Regions from separate parts of the Plantibacter lichenum genome, predicted to be linked through region 1. Evidence: riboswitches for the same ligand, from Rfam matches in the RefSeq annotation. Region 1 holds a riboswitch; the other holds the start of a gene.
What was found. A riboswitch is a leader RNA that binds a small molecule or an ion and turns the genes downstream of it on or off. The one in region 1 is predicted to bind glycine.
Positions count from the first base shown of each region.

Region 2: another riboswitch for glycine. It lies ahead of gcvT (glycine cleavage system aminomethyltransferase GcvT); the one in region 1 lies ahead of ACQ3HB_RS19895 (L-serine ammonia-lyase).

Region 1 is NZ_JBOBFT010000020.1:32,513-36,804, forward strand. Features, by position in the region: gene ACQ3HB_RS19885 (LysR family transcriptional regulator) at 111-1,001, opposite strand; gene ACQ3HB_RS19890 (hypothetical protein) at 1,198-1,482, opposite strand; glycine riboswitch at 1,640-1,737, shown strand; gene ACQ3HB_RS19895 (L-serine ammonia-lyase) at 1,927-3,330, shown strand; gene ACQ3HB_RS19900 (hypothetical protein) at 3,430-4,292, opposite strand, start outside.
Region 2 is NZ_JBOBFT010000005.1:23,634-27,925, reverse strand. Features, by position in the region: gene nadA (quinolinate synthase NadA) at 1-1,243, opposite strand, end outside; gene ACQ3HB_RS08285 (NUDIX hydrolase) at 1,240-2,004, opposite strand; glycine riboswitch at 2,166-2,251, shown strand; glycine riboswitch at 2,253-2,359, shown strand; gene gcvT (glycine cleavage system aminomethyltransferase GcvT) at 2,416-3,531, shown strand; gene gcvH (glycine cleavage system protein GcvH) at 3,538-3,912, shown strand; gene gcvP (aminomethyl-transferring glycine dehydrogenase) at 3,912-4,292, shown strand, end outside.

The sequences.
Region 1 (4,292 bases):
CGTCCAGTCTCGCGCTGCGATGATCAGGGATCGATCGGAAATCCTTGGTCCTTCATCGGCCGATTGGTGAGGTCGCTCCGTCGGGAGAGCCGAGGCGGGAACGGCTGCGCTCAGCCGACGACCCGTTCGAGCGCTGCGCTGAGCGCCCGCACCGGCCCCTGCCGATTGGCCTCGCCGATGCGCCGCGCGAGATAGACGGTGTTGAGCGGGGCGATCGTTGGCTCGTGGAGCAGGACGAGCGCGCCGGAGTCGAGCGCGTCCTGGGCGAGGTAGCGGGGCAGCACCGACATGCCCGTGCCGGCGATCACAGCCGCGAGCACCCCACGGAGATCAGGCACGACGGCGGCGATCATGACCCCGTTGGGGCGACGGTCGAACTCCGTGCGCCAGTACCGTCGGACGATCGGCAGGTTCGTGGCGTACGTGATGACGGGGATGTGCGCGAGGGAGGCGGGCGCCTCCGTCCCGACGGGAGGAGTCCAGGCAGGGGCTGCGACGAGGACGAACTCCTCGTCGATCAGCGGGGCGGCCTCGACTCCGCGGACGCGCGGCTGCACGGCGCTCACGACGACGTCGAGCGCGCCGGTGCGCAGCGCTTCCAGGAGCGGCTCGGCCAGGCCGAAGGTGACGTGGACGGGTACCCCGGCTGCTTCGAGCAGTTCGGGGAGCCTCGGCAGGACGACCGTCGTGAGCAGCTCGGCCGGGCCGCCGAGGTGCACGGCTCGGGGTGTGCCTCCCGCATCCGTGCTGAGCGAGGCGATGTCGTCGAGCGCGTCGATGTGCACCGCCACCTCACGGGCGAGCGCCGCCCCCTTGGTCGTGACGGTCGCGCCCGAGCGGTCGCGCACGAGCACGGGATAGCCGAGCGACGCCTCGAGCGCCTGGACGTGCGCTGAGACGGTCGGCTGCGAGATCCCGAGGAGGGCCGCGGCCTCCGTGAGGGAGCCGGCGCGCTGCACCGTCAGGAACGTGCGGAGGTGGTCGAGATCGTGGAGTGCCATCAGAGGCTGATTCTCGCATCGCTCGGGCGGGCTGTCACGCGGTCGGCTTCCACACGGGTCAGCCACCGGTCCCTGAGCTCGTCCCCCTTCGACAGGCTCAGGGACCAGACCCCTATCTGGTCCCTGAGCTCGTCCCCCTTCGGCAGGCTCAGGGACCGGACCCCTATCCGGTCGCTGAGCCTGTCGAAGCGCAGCCCTAGTGCTTGTGGTGGTGATCCTTATGCTCGTGATGCGGGATCTGACTCTCGTCCGGTCCCGGGTTGTTCACGGTCGCGGTCTCCTCGGCGACGGCGTCGTCGACGGGGCCGTCGTGCGGGCCGGGGTTGTTGATGCTCGGGTTCGCGAGCGGCTCCTCGTCGACGGATTCGTCGTGCGGGCCGGGATTGTTGATGCTCGCGTTGGTGAGCAGCTCCTCGTCGACCGCCTCGTCGTGCGGACCCGGGTTGTTGATGTTCGGGTTCTCGAGGTTCTGATCGCTCATGTCGAACTCCTTCGGTGGCCCGCGCTTCCACGGCGGCTCGAGCAGTCGTCGATCGTGCCGGGTCCGTCATCAGGTTAGGCCCGGGGCGCACCTGCAATCCAGCCATTCTCGGACTCCGCACGATCGTGTATCGTGGCGGCACAACATCACACGCCTTCGAGCAGCTGCGGGAGAGTTCCGCCTGTGGCCTGGGCGGGCGCCGTAGGAGCAAATCCTCTCCGGGAATCTCTCAGGCCCCCGTACCGCAGCAGCTGGGCGACTCTGGAAAGCAGCGACGGTCCGCCGTCGCTCACCGACGGTGCAAGTCCTCTCCCGCCAGGGGAGGTCGGAAACTCTCAGGTCCGAGACAGAGCGGGGAGGGATTCGACCATCGGTCGCGCACGTGCGCGCCACAGCATCGGAGTTCCTCATGTCCCGCATCCCGTCACCATCGGCTCACCGACCATGACGATCAGTGTGTTCGACCTCTTCTCGGTGGGCATCGGCCCGTCGAGTTCCCACACGGTGGGGCCGATGCGTGCCGCGTGCACCTTCGTCGAGGACGTGACGGCTGCGGGTCTTCTCGAGGACGTCGCGGGCATCGACGTCCACCTCTACGGGTCCCTCGCGGCGACCGGGCGAGGGCACGGCACGATGACCGCCGTCCTCCTCGGGCTGGAAGGGTACCGTCCGGACGAGATCCTGCCGGAGGAGGTGGAATCGCGTCTCGCGGCGCTCGCCGAGACGGGCGAGCTCCTGTTCGGCGGACGACGACCGCTCCGGTACGGCGTGGACGACATCGTGCTCCACCCGCTCACGGTCCTCGACCGCCACACGAACGGCGTGCGCTTCGCCGTGACCGATGCCGCGGGCACCGTCCTGCACGAAGCGGTCTTCTACTCCGTCGGCGGAGGGTTCGTCGTCCGTGAGGGCGGGGAGCCGGTCGCCCGCACGGGACCCGCGGGGGTGGAGGGCGACGCGATCGTGCCGATGCCGTTCCGCACGGCCGCGGGGTTGCTCGCGCACTGCACGGAGCACGGTCTCCCGTTCAGCGGTGTGATGCTGCAGAACGAACTCGTCACCAGGTCCGAAGCGGACGTGCGATCCGGCCTCCTCCACATCCGTGACGTCATGGAGGAGTGCAAGAACTCGAGTCTGCAGCGCACGGGGCCGCTCCCCGGCGGCCTCAACGTGCGGCGTCGCGCACCGGCCTGGCACGATCGACTGCGCGCCGAGGACCCGCATCGGGACCTCAAGTTCTGGCAGGAGTGGGTGAACCTCGTGGCGCTCGCCGTCAACGAGGAGAACGCTTCCGGCGGTCGGGTCGTGACGGCGCCGACCAACGGTGCGGCCGGCATCATCCCAGCGGTCCTCTTCTACGCGACGCATTACGGGCCAGGCATGGACACGGCGACGACGGAACAGAAGGACGATGTCGTCGTGCGGTTCCTCCTCGCGGCGGGCGCCGTCGGAGTGCTCTACAAGGAGCAGGCGTCCATCTCCGGTGCCGAGGTCGGCTGTCAGGGCGAGGTCGGTTCCGCCTCCTCCATGGCCGCCGCGGGACTCGCGGAGGTGCTCGGCGGCATCCCGGAGCAGGTGGAGAACGCGGCGGAGATCGCGATGGAGCACAACCTCGGCCTCACGTGCGATCCCATCGGCGGACTCGTGCAGATCCCGTGCATCGAGCGGAACGCGATCGCTGCGGCAAAGGCGATCAACGCGGCGAAGATGGCGCTGTGGGGCGACGGTTCGCACAGCGTCTCGCTCGACGAGGTCATCGTCACGATGCGGGAGACGGGCCGGGACATGTCGTCGAAGTACAAGGAGACGGCGATGGGTGGTCTGGCGGTCAACGTCGTGGAATGCTGACCCTCCCCAAACCTCCGTTTTCGTGCACAAGGTGCCCTCGAAAACGTCCGTCTTGCACGAAAACGGAGGTGTGGCGGGGGACGCCCGGCGGCGAGGGGGTCAGCGGAGCGCCACGATGTGCTCTGCCGCCGACGTCGCGAGTTCGCGCGCGGACGGCGTCGCCCCCGAGAACTGCTGGGTCATCACCGAGACGGCCTGACCGTCGGAGCTGAAGAGCACCTCGCAGAAATTCCCGTTCTCGCTGCACCAGATGAGCGCGGGGTTCGTCGCCGATCCGGTCAACGCGAACGCCGCCTGGGTGCCGGAGGCCGGCAGTTCCGAGGAGAGCTTCGGCAGGACCCATGCGCCGCCCGGGAGCGCGGTGACCGTGATCGGCGCGGAGAATGCGGTGGCGTCTGGGCCGCCGTAGGAACAGGTGAGCGCGCCGGCCTGTTTGAGCGCGATGGTCGATGAGGCGGGGAGCGTGTCCTCGGCTGCCGGAAGGACATCGACCGCCCCTGGCGCGTTGATGACCGATGCGGCGATCGCGAGTGGGAAGAGCGTCTCGCAGTTCGCCGGCGATGGGCTCGAGGTTGTCGGTGGGATCCATGCGGGTGCCGGTTCGCCGGCCGATGCGAGGTGGTCGAAGATCGAGGTGAACGCCGGAGTCGCGTGCTCGAAGGTCTCGTCCGGTGTGCCGAGGGACGTCGTCGCAACCTGCGCGCCGGGGTTGTAGATGAGGATGTTGACCCAGTTGGAACCGACGAGCGCGTTCGCGCGGCAACCGATGTCACCGCACGACGCATACGCCTCGGTCGAACCGAAGGTGCGGGTCTCCGTCGCTTCGGCGTCGCCCTGCCAGCCCGGATTCCAGGCGTCCGCGGCGTCCGGAAGGACGGAGACGATGAGTCGAGGCGCCGGAGAGTCCGTGGCCGTGATCTGGCCCCCGAAGTCTGCGGGATCGACCGCCCACTGGCAGACAA
Region 2 (4,292 bases), on a different contig from region 1:
GTGCGGGGACGGCGACGTCGTCGGAGACGGTGATCCGGTTGATGACCTCGCCCGCGACCAGGCCTTCGAGCACCCATGCGAGGTAGCCGGGGTGGATGCGGTACATCGTGGAGCAGGGGCAGATGACATCGTCGAGGCAGAAGATGGTGTGCTGCGGGTACTGCGCTGCGAGGCGCTGCACCATGTTGATCTCCGTGCCGATGGCGAAGGTCGTCCCTGCCGGGGCAGCCTCGATCGCCTTCTGGATGTAGTCCGTCGATCCTGCCTCGTCCGCGGCGTCGACCACGGGCATCGGGCACTCGGGGTGCACGATGACGCGGACGCCGGGGTGACTGGCGCGAGCGCGATCGATCTGGTCGACCGTGAACCGCTTGTGCACCGAGCAGAAGCCGTGCCACAGGATGACCTCGGCCTCCTGCAACCCGTGCGCGTCGTTGCCGCCGAGCGGCTTGTTCGGGTTCCACATGGGCATGTGCTCGAGCGGCACGCCGAGCTTCTTCGCCGTGTTGCGGCCGAGGTGCTGGTCGGGGAAGAAGAGGACTCGCTGGCCGCGTTCGAAGGCCCATTTGAGGACCGTCTCGGCGTTCGAGGAGGTGCACACGATGCCGCCGTGGCGACCGCAGAAACTCTTGAGCGCTGCGGACGAGTTCATGTAGGTGACGGGGATGACGGGCACCCGGCCGTCCGCATCGGGCTCCGTGCCGTAGAGGGCTTCGAGCTGCTCCCACGCCTCCTCGACCTGGTCGATGTTGGCCATGTCGGCCATCGAGCAGCCCGCGGCGAGGTTCGGGAGGATGACCGCCTGCTCCGGACCGGAGAGCAGATCGGCCGTCTCCGCCATGAAGTGGACGCCGCAGAAGACGATCGCCTCCGCCTCGGTCCGTGCCTTCGCGGCGTTCGCGAGCTGGAATGAGTCACCGACGTAGTCCGCGTGCTGCACGACCTCGTCGCGCTGGTAGAAGTGACCGAGGATCACGACCCGATCGCCGAGCGTCTCCTTCGCGGCCACGATGCGCCGGTGCAGGTCCGCCTGATCCGCATCACGGTAGGAGGCGGGCAACTGACCCTGACGGGGTGAACCGGTGGGGATGACATCGCCCATCGACGCGCCAGGGCCGTAGCTCGGGGGAGTGAGGTCGAACACCCACGGGCCTGAGGCGAGCTCTGGCGCACAGGTGGAACCTGAGGTCTCTCCGCTCGCGATCTCCTGGATCGTGGCGTCGACGGAAGCGGTGAGGGTCATGAGTGCTCCTGCATGCGTGCTGGTGGTGCGGGTTCGGTGGGGTCTGCACCGGCGAGCGGGCCGTGGTCGGCGTACTCGGAGGAGCGGTTGAAGCGGTAGAGCCTCGCCGGACGGTGCCGGCCGCCGGTGCGGAGTTCGTCGGTTGCGACGACCTGCCCGGACGACTCGATCTGCCGGCGGAAGTTGGCCGGGTCGAGTTGCTTCTGGAGGACGGCCTCGTGGACCTCGCGCAGTTCCGTGAGGGTGAAGGTCTCACCGAGGAACGCGTGAGCGATGTGGCTGTACTCGAGTTTGCTGCGCAGCCGCCAGAGCGCGTACTCCACAATGAGTTCGTGGTCGAAGGCGAGCCGTGGAAGCGCATCGGTGCGGAACCACCGGACGTTCTGTCCGACGAGCGTGCGCTTGGCCTCCTCGGAGCCGACGAGCGCCCAGTAGACGATCGAGACGACGCGCTCGTCCGGCGATCGGTCGATGTCGCCGAACGCGTAGAGCTGTTCGAGGTAGCGGGGGCTCAGCTGGGTCGTGGCCTCGAGGGTGCGTCGGGCGGCGTCGGCCAAGGACTCCTCTGCGCCGAGCGGACCTCCCGGCAGCGCCCACAGTCCGTCGTACGGTTCGCGGATGCGGCGGACGAGCGGAATCCAGATGCCTGGCGTCGGGTCGGTCGCGCCGAATCCGTCGTCCGTGCGGAGTGTGAAGATCACGGTGGAGACGGCGAGCTTGACGGAGGCCGCGTCCGCCGTGGTCTGGTCGGTCTCATTCATCCGATGCCTCCTGTCCGGTCGGGTGCCGTGCTGCCTGCGCCTACTAAGGGTAGCCCTGACCCTTACTGATCTGATCCTTAGTGTACACCTGACCAGAACACCGACTCCCGGAAGCGCGGCGAACCACGATATGCTGGGCGCGCAAACGAATATCGGGCCGCAAACACGATGCGGGAGAGCCGGTTCACCGGCACCGAAGGAGCAAGCCTCCCCGCCAATCTCTCAGGTCCTGTACCGCATCGAACTGGCCACTCTGGAAAGCAGCGCCACCATCCTGTGGCGCTCGCCGACGGTGAAAGCAGCCCGGACCTCGATCCGTCGCTCGCGAAACTCTCAGGCCAATGACAGAGGGGGAGTTCCCAACAGGCGCTTCGGTGCGCCTGCAGCGCACCACGCGACCCCGGAGAACTCGTGACCGATCTCGAACGAACCAGTCCTTTGCACGCCGTCCACGAAGCCGCGGGCGCGAGCTTCACGGACTTCGCCGGCTGGCAGATGCCCGTCCGCTACTCGAGCGACCTCGCCGAGCACCACGCCGTCCGCACCGCAGCAGGCATCTTCGACCTCTCGCACATGGCCGAGATCCTCGTCACCGGCCCCGACGCCGGAGCATTCCTCGACGCCGCGCTCGCCGGCAAGCTGTCCGCCATCGCGCTGTGGCAGGCGAAGTACTCGCTCATCCTCAACGCGCAGGGCGGCATCGTCGACGACATCGTCGTCTACCGCCTCGCCGACGAGCGGTTCCTCGTCATCGCGAACGCCGGCAATCGCGAAGCCGCGTTCCAGGCACTCAGCGAGCGCGCCGCCGACTTCGATGTGACGGTCGAGGACCAGAGCGACGCGACCGCGCTCATCGCCGTTCAGGGCCCGGCGTCCCGCGCGATCCTCGAATCGGTCGCCGAGATCACCGACCTCGGCACTCCGCTCGCCGAGCTGGGCTACTACCGCTGCACCGACGCATTCTTCGACGGCCTCCCGCTGCTCGTCGCCCGCACCGGCTACACGGGCGAAGACGGGTTCGAGCTCTATGTGCAGGTCGATGCCGCCGAACGGCTCTGGCGAGCGATCGAATCCGCAGGCGCATCCCGCGGTCTCGTCCCAGCCGGCCTCGCCAGCCGGGACACCCTGCGTCTCGAAGCCGGCATGCCGCTCTACGGCCACGAGCTCGGCACGGGCAGCTTCCCCGTGCAGGCTGGGCTCGGCCGCGTCGTCGCTCTGAGCAAGCCGGGTCCGTTCGTCGGGCGTGAAGCCGTCGAGGCCGGGCCGCACCCCGACGCCCCCGTGCTCGTGGCCCTCGTCTCCGAAGGGCGACGCGCCGGCCGAGCAGGCTACGCCGTGTTCGACGGCGACACCGAGATCGGCGCAGTGACGAGCGGCGCGCTCTCGCCCACCCTCGGCCACCCCATCGCGATGGCCTACGTCCACCCCGACCAGTCCGCCACTGGAACGGTCCTCACCATCGATGTCCGCGGGACGAAGATTCCCGCGACCGTCACCACGCTGCCCTTCTACACGAGAGAGAAGTAACTCGACATGGCCGACAAGACCGAACTCAAGTACACCGCCGAGCACGAATGGATCCGTGTCGAGGGCGACCTCGCCTTCATCGGCATCACCGACTACGCCGCTGAGAAGCTCGGCGACGTCGTCTACGTCGACCTGCCCGCCGTGGGCGGAGAGATCGCCGGCGGCTCCATCGTCGGAGAGATCGAGTCCACGAAGTCGGTCGGCGAGCTCTTCGCGCCCATCGACGGCACGGTCGTGGAGATCAACGACGCCGTGGTCGACGACCCGTCGATCGTGAACGCCGACCCGTTCGGCGCCGGCTGGCTCATCTCGGTGCGCTTCGCCGAGCTCCCCACCACCCTCCTCAGCTGGGACGAGTACGCAGCAGTGGTGGGCGAGTGATGGCGGAACGTTTCTCGACGCGTCACATCGGGACCGATGCAGACGCCCAGGCGACGATGCTCGCAGCCGTCGGCTACGACTCCGTCGACGCTCTGCTGGACGCGGCCGTCCCGGACGCCATCAAGGCCGACCAGCTCGCCTCGTCGAGCATCCCGGACGCGATCGGCGAACGCGCCGCGCTGACCGAGCTGCGTGCCATCGCCTCTCGCAACACGGTGAACCGCAGCCTCATCGGCCTCGGCTACTACGACACGATCACGCCCGCGGTCATCAAGCGGAACGTGCTCGAGAACCCGTCCTGGTACACGGCGTACACGCCCTACCAGCCGGAGATCTCACAGGGCCGCCTCGAAGCGCTCATCAACTTCCAGACGATGGTC